DNA from 2 places in the Dermacoccus sp. UBA1591 genome. Region 1 is predicted to be linked to the other one. Evidence: predicted binding sites of a transcription regulator. Region 1 holds the regulator's gene; the other holds the start of a gene.
What was found. The regulator LexA, encoded in region 1, represses DNA repair genes until DNA is damaged. The targets are predictions, from matches to a motif close to TCGAACANNTGTTCGA.

Region 1 (4,413 bases):
GCAGGTCGGGTGTCGTCACGGCGAACACGCAGCGCCGGCTCGACGGCAGCAGCGGCAACGTCACGACGTCCGGATGCGACGTGGAGCGCAGGATCAGCTCGGGAATGAGCGCGACGCCGAGGCCCTCCGCGACGAGGCCGAGAACGGTGACATAGTCCTCCGTCTCGAACGCGACGTCGGGCGCGTAACCGGCGCCCTGGGCGAGGCTGACGAGGTGGCCACGGCATCGGGGGCACCCCGCGATCCACGAGGCGTCGCTGAGCTCCTCCATGCGGACGCTCTCGGCTGCGGCGAGGGGGTGATCGCGCGGGACGGCGAGACGCACGTCGTCGTGCAGGAGCCCGCGGGTGAGGAACGGGTCCAGGTCCTCGCCTGCGGGGAGCGGGTCCGCGTCGTCGTACGTGAACGCCACGGCGACGTCGCAATCGCCGGCACGCAGGCTCGCCAGGGATTCCGGGGGTTCGGCCTCGGCGAAGCTGACCTTGACGTCTGGGAACCGCTCCTTGACGAGTGCGAGGGCGCGCGGGACGAGCGTTGACGATGCCGACGGGAACGCCATGAGGCGCACCCGCCCGGCGCGCAACCCAGCGATGGCGGCGACCTCACTCTCGGCGGCCTCGAGGGCACTGAGGACGGGCGTCGCCGTGCGCGCCAGCACCTGCCCGGCCTCCGTCAGCCGCACCGAGCGGCCGAGGCGCTCCACTAGAGCCGTCCCGGTCTTCTCCTCGAGACGGCGCACCATCTGCGACACGGCCGGCTGAGAATAGCCGAGAGCGGCAGCGGCGGCGGTGAAGCTGCCCTCGTCGCTGATCGCCTTCATGACGCGGAGCCCGGCTGCATCGATCATGCACCAAGAATAACGTGCTCTTATCCATTGTTGAGACAATCGAACGCAGACCTATGGGAGGGGCAGGATGATGAGCGGCGTCGCGGAACTGACCGATTTCGTGCGCGCGGGAGGGCTCTTCGTCCTCACCGGCGCCGGCATCTCGACCGAATCCGGCATCCCCGACTACCGGCGCCCCGACGGCACGCGCCGCACGGTTCCCATGACATACCAACAGTTCCTCGCCACCCACGAGGCGCGTCAACGGTACTGGGCGCGCAGTGCCGTCGGCTGGGAGATCTTCGACGCGGCGGAACCGAACGTCGGGCACGTCGCGCTGGCGCGACTGCAGGGTGGCGGCCTCGTCGATCACCTCGTGACGCAGAACGTCGACGGCCTTCATGCGCGTGCCGGTGCCCGCGACGTCACCGAGCTGCATGGGTCGCTCGAGCACGTCGTCTGCGTCGCGTGCGGGACGCGGGAAGGGCGCCGTGGCTTCCAGGTACGCCTGCGCGAACTCAACCCCCAGCTGCCGACGCAGGCGCGCCTGCTCGCCGACGGCGACGCGGACGTCGCGGTCGAGCTGGAGCGCGGTGTCATCGTGCCGGCGTGCCTGCGCTGCACGGCCACGACGGTGAAGCCGGACGTCGTCATGTTCGGTGAGTCCGTCGCTCCTGAGGTCGTGGAGGCGCAGATGCGGGCAGTGGAACGCTGCCGGGGCGTGCTCGTGCTCGGCAGTTCGCTCAAGGTGATGTCGGGTTACCGGTTCGTGCTCGCCGCCCTCAAGCAGCAGAAGCCGGTCGCCCTCGTCGGGCTCGGCGCGATGCGTGGCGAGGAGCGGGTCGACCTCGTCGTGCGCGAACCCCTCGGCCCGACCCTCACCGCCGTGTGCGACGCGCTGGGGCTCGACCTCGCGACGTCCTGACGTCTCGGCGTCGAACGTCGGGGCGCAGAAGGGGCTGAGAGTCGAGTTGCAACCACACGCTGGACCGATCCGCGCGGCGCGGCCAGCGCCTCAGATGCTGCGCAGGACGGCCGTGACCTTGCCCATGATGCTCGCGTGGTCGCCGTCGATCGGGGAGTAGGCCTCGTTCGCGGGCATGAGCCACGTCTTGCCCTCGCTGCGGCGCAGCGTCTTGACCGTGGCCTCCGAGTCGAGCAGTGCCGCGACGATCTCCCCGTTGGCGGCGTCGGCCTGGCGTCGCACGACGACCCAGTCGCCCTCGCAGATGGCCGCATCGATCATCGAGTCGCCGACGACGCGCAGCAGGAACAGCTCGCCGTCACCGACGATCTGACGCGGTAGCGGGAAGACGTCCTCGACGGCCTGCTCGGCGAGGATCGGGCCACCGGCCGCGATGCGGCCGACGACCGGCACGTATGACGGCGTGGGTCGCTCGTCGCCCGAGCCCGTCTCGTCGTGCTGCGACTCGGATAGCGCAGACACGGCGTTGCCGCGGTAGCCGCGGGTCGCCGCACCCGAGTCGGGGGAGACGACCTCCATGGCGCGCGGGCGGTTCGGGTCGCGGCGCAGGTATCCCTTGCGCTCGAGTGCGGCGAGCTGATGGGCCACCGAACTCGGGCTCGTCAGACCGACGGCCTCGCCGATCTCACGCAGGCTCGGGGGGTAGCCGCGCTCGTCGACGGAACGTCGGATCACGGTGAGCACCTTGTGCTGGCGTGGCGTCAGCTTGCCCGGCGTGCGCTCCTGCATCGAATGAACGTCACCCATGGTGTGACCCCTCCTGGTCCTCGTCGCACGTCGGTGGTCGCGTTGGCGACACGTGCACCCTCCGGCGGGGCGGAAATGCCCGCCATGACGGGGTTGTCGGTGCGCGGTGCTTGTGTATCTGACATCACCCACAGTACGCGGTGTCGCACACACTTTTCAAAAATGTGTACGAAGAAATCCGTGCGCGCCGTTCGAAAGCACGTTCGGGTGTCGTACAATTGTTCTATCGCACGCGTGTTCGATCGGTCCCTCCGGGCTGACCGGGTCGCGTGAGGAAGCCGCACCGGTGACGGTGTGGCGGCGCCTCGGGGGTATCCCGAGAGAAGGAGTGGTTTCGATGGTTGCTTCGAGTACTGCAGTTCGACGTGAGCCCGTGCTGGGTTCGGGTGTCGACGTGCGCCGCGTGGCGCGGGTCGACGCTGCGGCATCCCGCTCGCACCTCCACCTCGTGCCCACGGGTGGCGCGGTGCAGGTCGTCACGAACTCTCAGAGCGTTCGTTTCGCCCGTCGTCGCTTCACGGCCGTGTGCGTGGCTCTCGTCGTCGTGGCGGGGGCCATCCTCGCGGGCCGGGCGATGGCGAGCGGTGTCGACGGTACGCAGCGGCACGAGGTCACCGTTCGCGCGGGGGAGACGCTTTCGCAGATCGCGGCGCGTGAGATGCCGGGCGTGCGCAACGACCAGGCGGTCGTCGCGATCGAGCACGAGAGCAACCTCGGCTCGTCGCAGGTGCAGGCCGGCCAGAAGGTGATCATCCCCGCACCGTGAAGTGTGACGATCGCCATCGTCGGGTTCGAGGGTTCGAGGGGGCGTGAGTCGCCTCCCCCCCGGCTGGCGCAGGATTCCGCGGCGCACGAGTGGCGGGGGTCGTCGCGAGGTTGCGCAGGGCGAGTAGACGCGGCCTCGGTGCTGTTGCGCGTCGGGTCTCAGGGGCCTAATATCTCTACATGTGGGGCTTTGGCCCCCGCTTCCCCCTAGATGTTGATTCTCCTCCGCTGATGTGCATCTGCGCTCTGAGGCCGGAATCCCGGGGTGGAGCGCCGTCGTCCCGAGTGTTCCCAGCCCCGTCGGAAGGTTTGACGTGCACTGTCCGTTCTGCCGCAACACCGACTCCCGCGTCGTCGATTCGCGCTCGAGCGAGGACGGCACCTGCATCAAGCGGCGCCGTCAGTGCCCGAACTGCGGCAAGCGGTTCTCGACGATGGAGACCGCAAGTCTCACGGTCGTCAAGCGTTCCGGGGTCAGCGAGCCGTTCTCGCGCGACAAGGTGATGTCCGGGGTTCGCAAGGCGTGCCAGGGCCGCCCGGTCACCGACGACCAGTTGGCCGTTCTCGCCCAGCAGGTGGAGGAGTCCATCCGCTCGAAGGGCTCCGCCGAGATCGACGCCCATGACGTGGGCATCGAGATCCTCGGGCCCCTGCGCGAACTCGACCACGTCGCCTATCTGCGCTTCGCCTCCGTCTACCAGGCCTTCGAATCGCTCGAGGACTTCGAGACGGCGGTCAGCGAGTTGCGTCAGTACGCCGCCTCGGCGTCCTGACCCCGCGCGCCTGCCGAGGGCGCGCCCCCCAGATCACCCTCACGTACCAGCTCACCCCACCTGCCAGGAGGCTCACGGTCATGACCGAGACGACGAAGGCCCGCGCCAAGACGGGACGCCGCACCGGCGGCGTCACGATCGAACGCATTTTCACCACGCCCGGCGTGCACCCGTACGACGAGGTCACCTGGGAGAAGCGGGACGTCCTCCAGCAGAACTGGAAGACGGGCGAGACGATCTTCGAGCAGTCGGGTGTCGAGTTCCCCGACTTCTGGTCGCTCAACGCCTCCACCATCGTCACGACCAAGTACTTCCGT
Region 2 (4,413 bases), on a different contig from region 1:
CGACGTTGTGCGTACCGAAGACGACGTCGACCCACGGCGCGCGCTCGACGATCGTCGCGCGGTCCTTCTGCGCGAGGCAGCCGCCGACGGCGATCTGCATGCCCGGCGTCGCGTCCTTCGTCGGACGCAGGTGCCCGAGGTTGCCGTAGAGCTTGTTCGCTGCGTTCTCGCGGACGGCGCACGTGTTGAACACGACGAGATCGGGGTTCTCGGAGCGCTCCGTCTCCGGAAGCGCCGCGAAGTCGGTGTAACCGGCCTGTTCGAGCAGCCCCGAGATGCGCTCGGAGTCGTGGACATTCATCTGGCACCCGTGGGTGCGCACCTCATACGTCTTAGCCATGGCTGTCCAAGTCTACGCCGGTCGGCGTGGTCGGGTTCCGGGGCGCTACGGGGCCTGATTCGTGCTCGCTCATGACGCTTCCTCCTGCACCTGACGGATGACGGACCACACGAGCTCGCCCGAGTAGCCCTTGCGAGCGAGCAGCCCGGCGAGGCGGCGCGTCTGCGTCGGCTCGTCAAGCCGGCTCATCGTCACCATCTTCTTGCGCGCCAGGACGAGAGCGTGCTCGCGTTCGACATCGTCGTCGACCTGTTCGAGCGCGACGGTCGCGACGTCGTCGTCGATGCCCTTGCGCTTGAGCTCCTGACGCAGCGCGCGACGGGCGAGCCCCCGGGAGGCGAGCTTCGAACGCACGAGCATGGCGGCATAGGCCTCGTCGTCGACGAGCCCGACGTCCTCCATGCGGTCGAGGACGACGTCGATGACGTCCTCGCTCACCTCCTTCTCACGCAGCTTGTCGGCGAGCTGCGAGCGGCTGCGCGGCATCGCCGTGAGCTGCGTGAGGACGATCTCGCGCGCGTACCCGATCGGGTCCTTCTCGCGCTCAGCTGCCTCGGCTTCCCGTCGCGCCGCTGCCCGCTTCTCGCGCCGCTCGGCTTTCTCGGCCCACGTCAGCTGCTCCTTGGCCTTGCGCTTGGCGCCTGAGCGCGCGCCTACGCCCGAGGACGAGGCGCCGAAGGACGACGTACCGAACGATGATTGGCCGTACCCGGACGCCGAACCGCCCTGGCGCCGGCGCCCGGCGCGGCCGGGCCGGGCGCTGGCGTTGTCGCCGTCACCACTGTCGTCACCGGCGAAGCGGCTTTCGTGGCCCGCCGAGCCGAAGGGACGAGCGACTCCGGCGGCAGGGTCGCCGGTCGACAAGCCGCGCGCCGTGGCCGGTCGCTCGTCGCCCCACGTCTGTGACGCGGCGAGGCTCGCCTCGCCGACGTCGACGGGGTCGACGAAGTCGGGCAGCCCCAGAGACTGCCTGACGTCGTCAGGTCGTGAAGGCATGTGTCGCGCTCACCGTCTCCCACACGCGGCGACGTCGATCCCCGGTCGGAGCAGAGGCGTCACCGCCGCGTCGTGGCGTCGATCAGAAGTCGACCATGACCTCGGCGTCGATGGGCGCGTCCGGGTCGAGGCCCTCGAGCACCGCGTCGTCGTCCGGGATGATGCCGAGCTTCTTCTTGATCTTGAGCTCGAGTTCATCGGTGAGCTGCGGGTTGTCCTTGAGGAAGGTGCGGGCGTTCTCCTTGCCTTGCCCCAACTGGTCGCCCTCGTACGTGTACCAGGCACCCGACTTGCGGACGAAGCCCTGCTCGACACCCATGTCGATGAGGCCACCCTCGCGCGAGATGCCCTGGCCGTAGAGGATGTCGAACTCCGCCTGCTTGAACGGCGGCGCCACCTTGTTCTTGACGATCTTGGCGCGAGTGCGGTTGCCGACCGGCTCCGAACCGTCCTTGAGCGTCTCGATGCGGCGCACGTCGATGCGGACGGACGCGTAGAACTTGAGGGCCTTACCACCGGTCGTCGTCTCCGGGGAGCCGAACATGACACCGATCTTCTCGCGCAGCTGGTTGATGAAGATCGCCGTCGTGCCGGTCGAGTTGAGCGCACCGGTGATCTTGCGCAGCGCCTGCGACATGAGGCGCGCCTGCAGACCGACGTGGCTGTCACCCATCTCGCCCTCGATCTCCGCGCGGGGCACGAGCGCAGCGACCGAGTCGATGACGATGATGTCGAGCGAACCGGAACGGATCAGCATGTCCGCGATCTCGAGCGCCTGCTCACCCGTGTCGGGCTGGCTGACGAGCAGCGAGTCGGTGTCGACACCGAGCTTGCGGGCGTACTCCGGGTCGAGCGCGTGCTCGGCGTCGATGAAGGCCGCGATGCCGCCGGCCTTCTGCGCATTGGCGACGGCGTGGAGCGCGACCGTCGTCTTACCCGACGATTCCGGGCCGTAGATCTCGACGACACGGCCACGGGGCAGGCCACCGATGCCGAGCGCGACGTCGAGCGCGATCGAGCTGGTGGGGATGACCTCGATCGGAGGACGCACGTCCTCGCCGAGGCGCATGATCGAGCCCTTGCCGTGGGCCTTCTCGATCTGAGCCATCACGGTGTCGAGCGACTTGATCTTGTCGCCCGATGCTGACGGGTTGGGGGTGGTGGGTGCCTTGGCCATGGCCCTTCTCCTTCGAAATCGTGGGTGGTCGCGCCTACCGGCGATCGACGAGGAGGCCGACGTGCTGGGTGACCTCGTGTCGAATCAGACGCTAGATGCGACCACCGACAACACCGGAATCACGGGCCACGCACGCTGTGGAGAAGGGTTCCCCGGCGTCGCATCTGTGGACCACATTACACGAAATAGAACACGCGTTCGAACAACGTCGCGTGGCGTGTCCGCGTGCGGTCGACGAGCCACCTCAGACCCGCGACGGCGGCACCCGCCATTCTCGTTCCGCTCACCCCTACCCACTGCCGGGACGACCCGCCCGGCTCATCGGAACCGAGACGGCCTCACTCGAACGGGTGGTCGATGACGGGCCGGTCGCGGCCCAGGCGGCGCTCCTCGGGGATGTCGAAGGCGTCGCACACGGCCAGCCAGACCCGTCGGGCGGGGACGCCTGCCGCGAGCGCCTCGTTCGCGGTGCGCCCGTCGAGCGCGCCGAAGACGTGGCTGCTCGCCACCATCGAGCCGTAGGCGTCGCCGAACTCGTCTGCCATGAGGCGGTTGAACTCACTCTCTCGCACCCCGCCACCCTCGCCCACGGGCCACTGCGGGGGCAACCTGACGGGGCGAAAACCGCGAAACGACGGGGTTGTCGGCGCCGCGTGGCACGCTTGGGCGCATGAACAGCCCTGTCGTCGAACGTTTCTGGCCGGCCACCCGTGAGTGGTTCACGGGCACGTTCGGCGCACCCACCCCCGCTCAGGAGGGCGCGTGGGAAGCGATCAGTGAGGGGCAGCACACGCTCGTCGTCGCCCCGACCGGTTCGGGCAAGACCCTGAGCGCCTTCCTGTGGGGGCTCGACCAGGTCATGCACGCAGGCGACGACGCGCAGCCCGACGCCGACCACCGCTGCCGGGTCCTGTACGTCTCGCCGATGAAGGCCCTCGCCGTCGACGTCGAACGCAACCTGCGCTCCCCCCTCGTCGGCATCCGTCACGCGGCGACGCGCCTCGGCCTGAGCGAGCCCGAGGTCTCGGTGGCGGTGCGTTCCGGCGACACGACTCCGAAGCAGCGGCGCGACTTCGCGAGCAAGGGCGCCGATGTCCTCATCACGACCCCGGAGTCGCTGTTCCTGCTTCTGACGAGCAACGCGCGCGAGCGGCTGAAGGGCGTGCAGTACGTCATCATCGACGAGATCCACGCCGTCGCGGGCACCAAGCGTGGCGCGCACCTCGCCGTCACGCTCGAACGCCTCGACGAGTTGCTCGACTCCCCCGCGCAGCGCATCGGCCTTTCGGCCACCGTCCGCCCGATCAGCGAGGTCGAGCGCTATCTCGCCGGCGGGCGCCCCGTCACGACGGTCGCGCCGCCGATCACGAAGACGTGGGAGCTCGACGTCGTCGTCCCCGTCGAGGACATGGCAGACCTCGCCTCCAGCCCGCGGGACGACGACGCCTCGTTCGACGATCACGCCCCGGAGCGGACGGCGTCGATCTGGCCCCACGTCGAGGAACGCATCGTCGACCTCATCGCCGCGCACACCTCGACGCTCGTGTTCGCCAACTCGCGGCGACTCGCCGAGCGTCTGACGGCACGCCTCAACGAGATCTGGGCCGAGCGCCTCGACGCCGCGGCGCAGGCGGAAGCGCTCGGCAGCTCAGCCGGGGCAGACGACATCGACCTCGACGAGGCCGATCTGAACGACGACGACGCGATCGACGCAGACGCGGACAAGCCAGCGCAGGCATCGTCGAGCTCCCTCGTCGACCCGTGGGCCACAGGCCCCGTCGGCGACGCCATGACCGGCGCTGCCCGGGCTGACGAGGCTCGCGCCGGAGATGGCCGGGCAACCCGCGACGAGGTCATGCCTGGGTATGACGCGCGCGCCTCGACCCCACCTGCGGCGCTC

Region 2: a site for LexA is predicted at 2,700-2,715, ahead of recA (recombinase RecA). Genes of this name have one in related genera too.

What each region holds. Positions count from the first base shown of each region.
Region 1 covers NZ_DCNR01000112.1:24,560-28,972, reverse strand. The annotation lists gene B2284_RS12920 (LysR family transcriptional regulator) at 1-847, opposite strand, end outside; gene B2284_RS12915 (Sir2 family NAD-dependent protein deacetylase) at 918-1,751, shown strand; gene lexA (transcriptional repressor LexA) at 1,842-2,558, opposite strand; gene B2284_RS12905 (LysM peptidoglycan-binding domain-containing protein) at 2,896-3,324, shown strand; gene nrdR (transcriptional regulator NrdR) at 3,638-4,096, shown strand; gene B2284_RS12895 (vitamin B12-dependent ribonucleotide reductase) at 4,177-4,413, shown strand, end outside.
Region 2 covers NZ_DCNR01000034.1:6,867-11,279, forward strand. The annotation lists gene miaB (tRNA (N6-isopentenyl adenosine(37)-C2)-methylthiotransferase MiaB) at 1-340, opposite strand, end outside; gene B2284_RS03740 (regulatory protein RecX) at 410-1,336, opposite strand; gene recA (recombinase RecA) at 1,419-2,444, opposite strand; gene B2284_RS03750 (DUF3046 domain-containing protein) at 2,852-3,085, opposite strand; gene B2284_RS03755 (DEAD/DEAH box helicase) at 3,184-4,413, shown strand, end outside.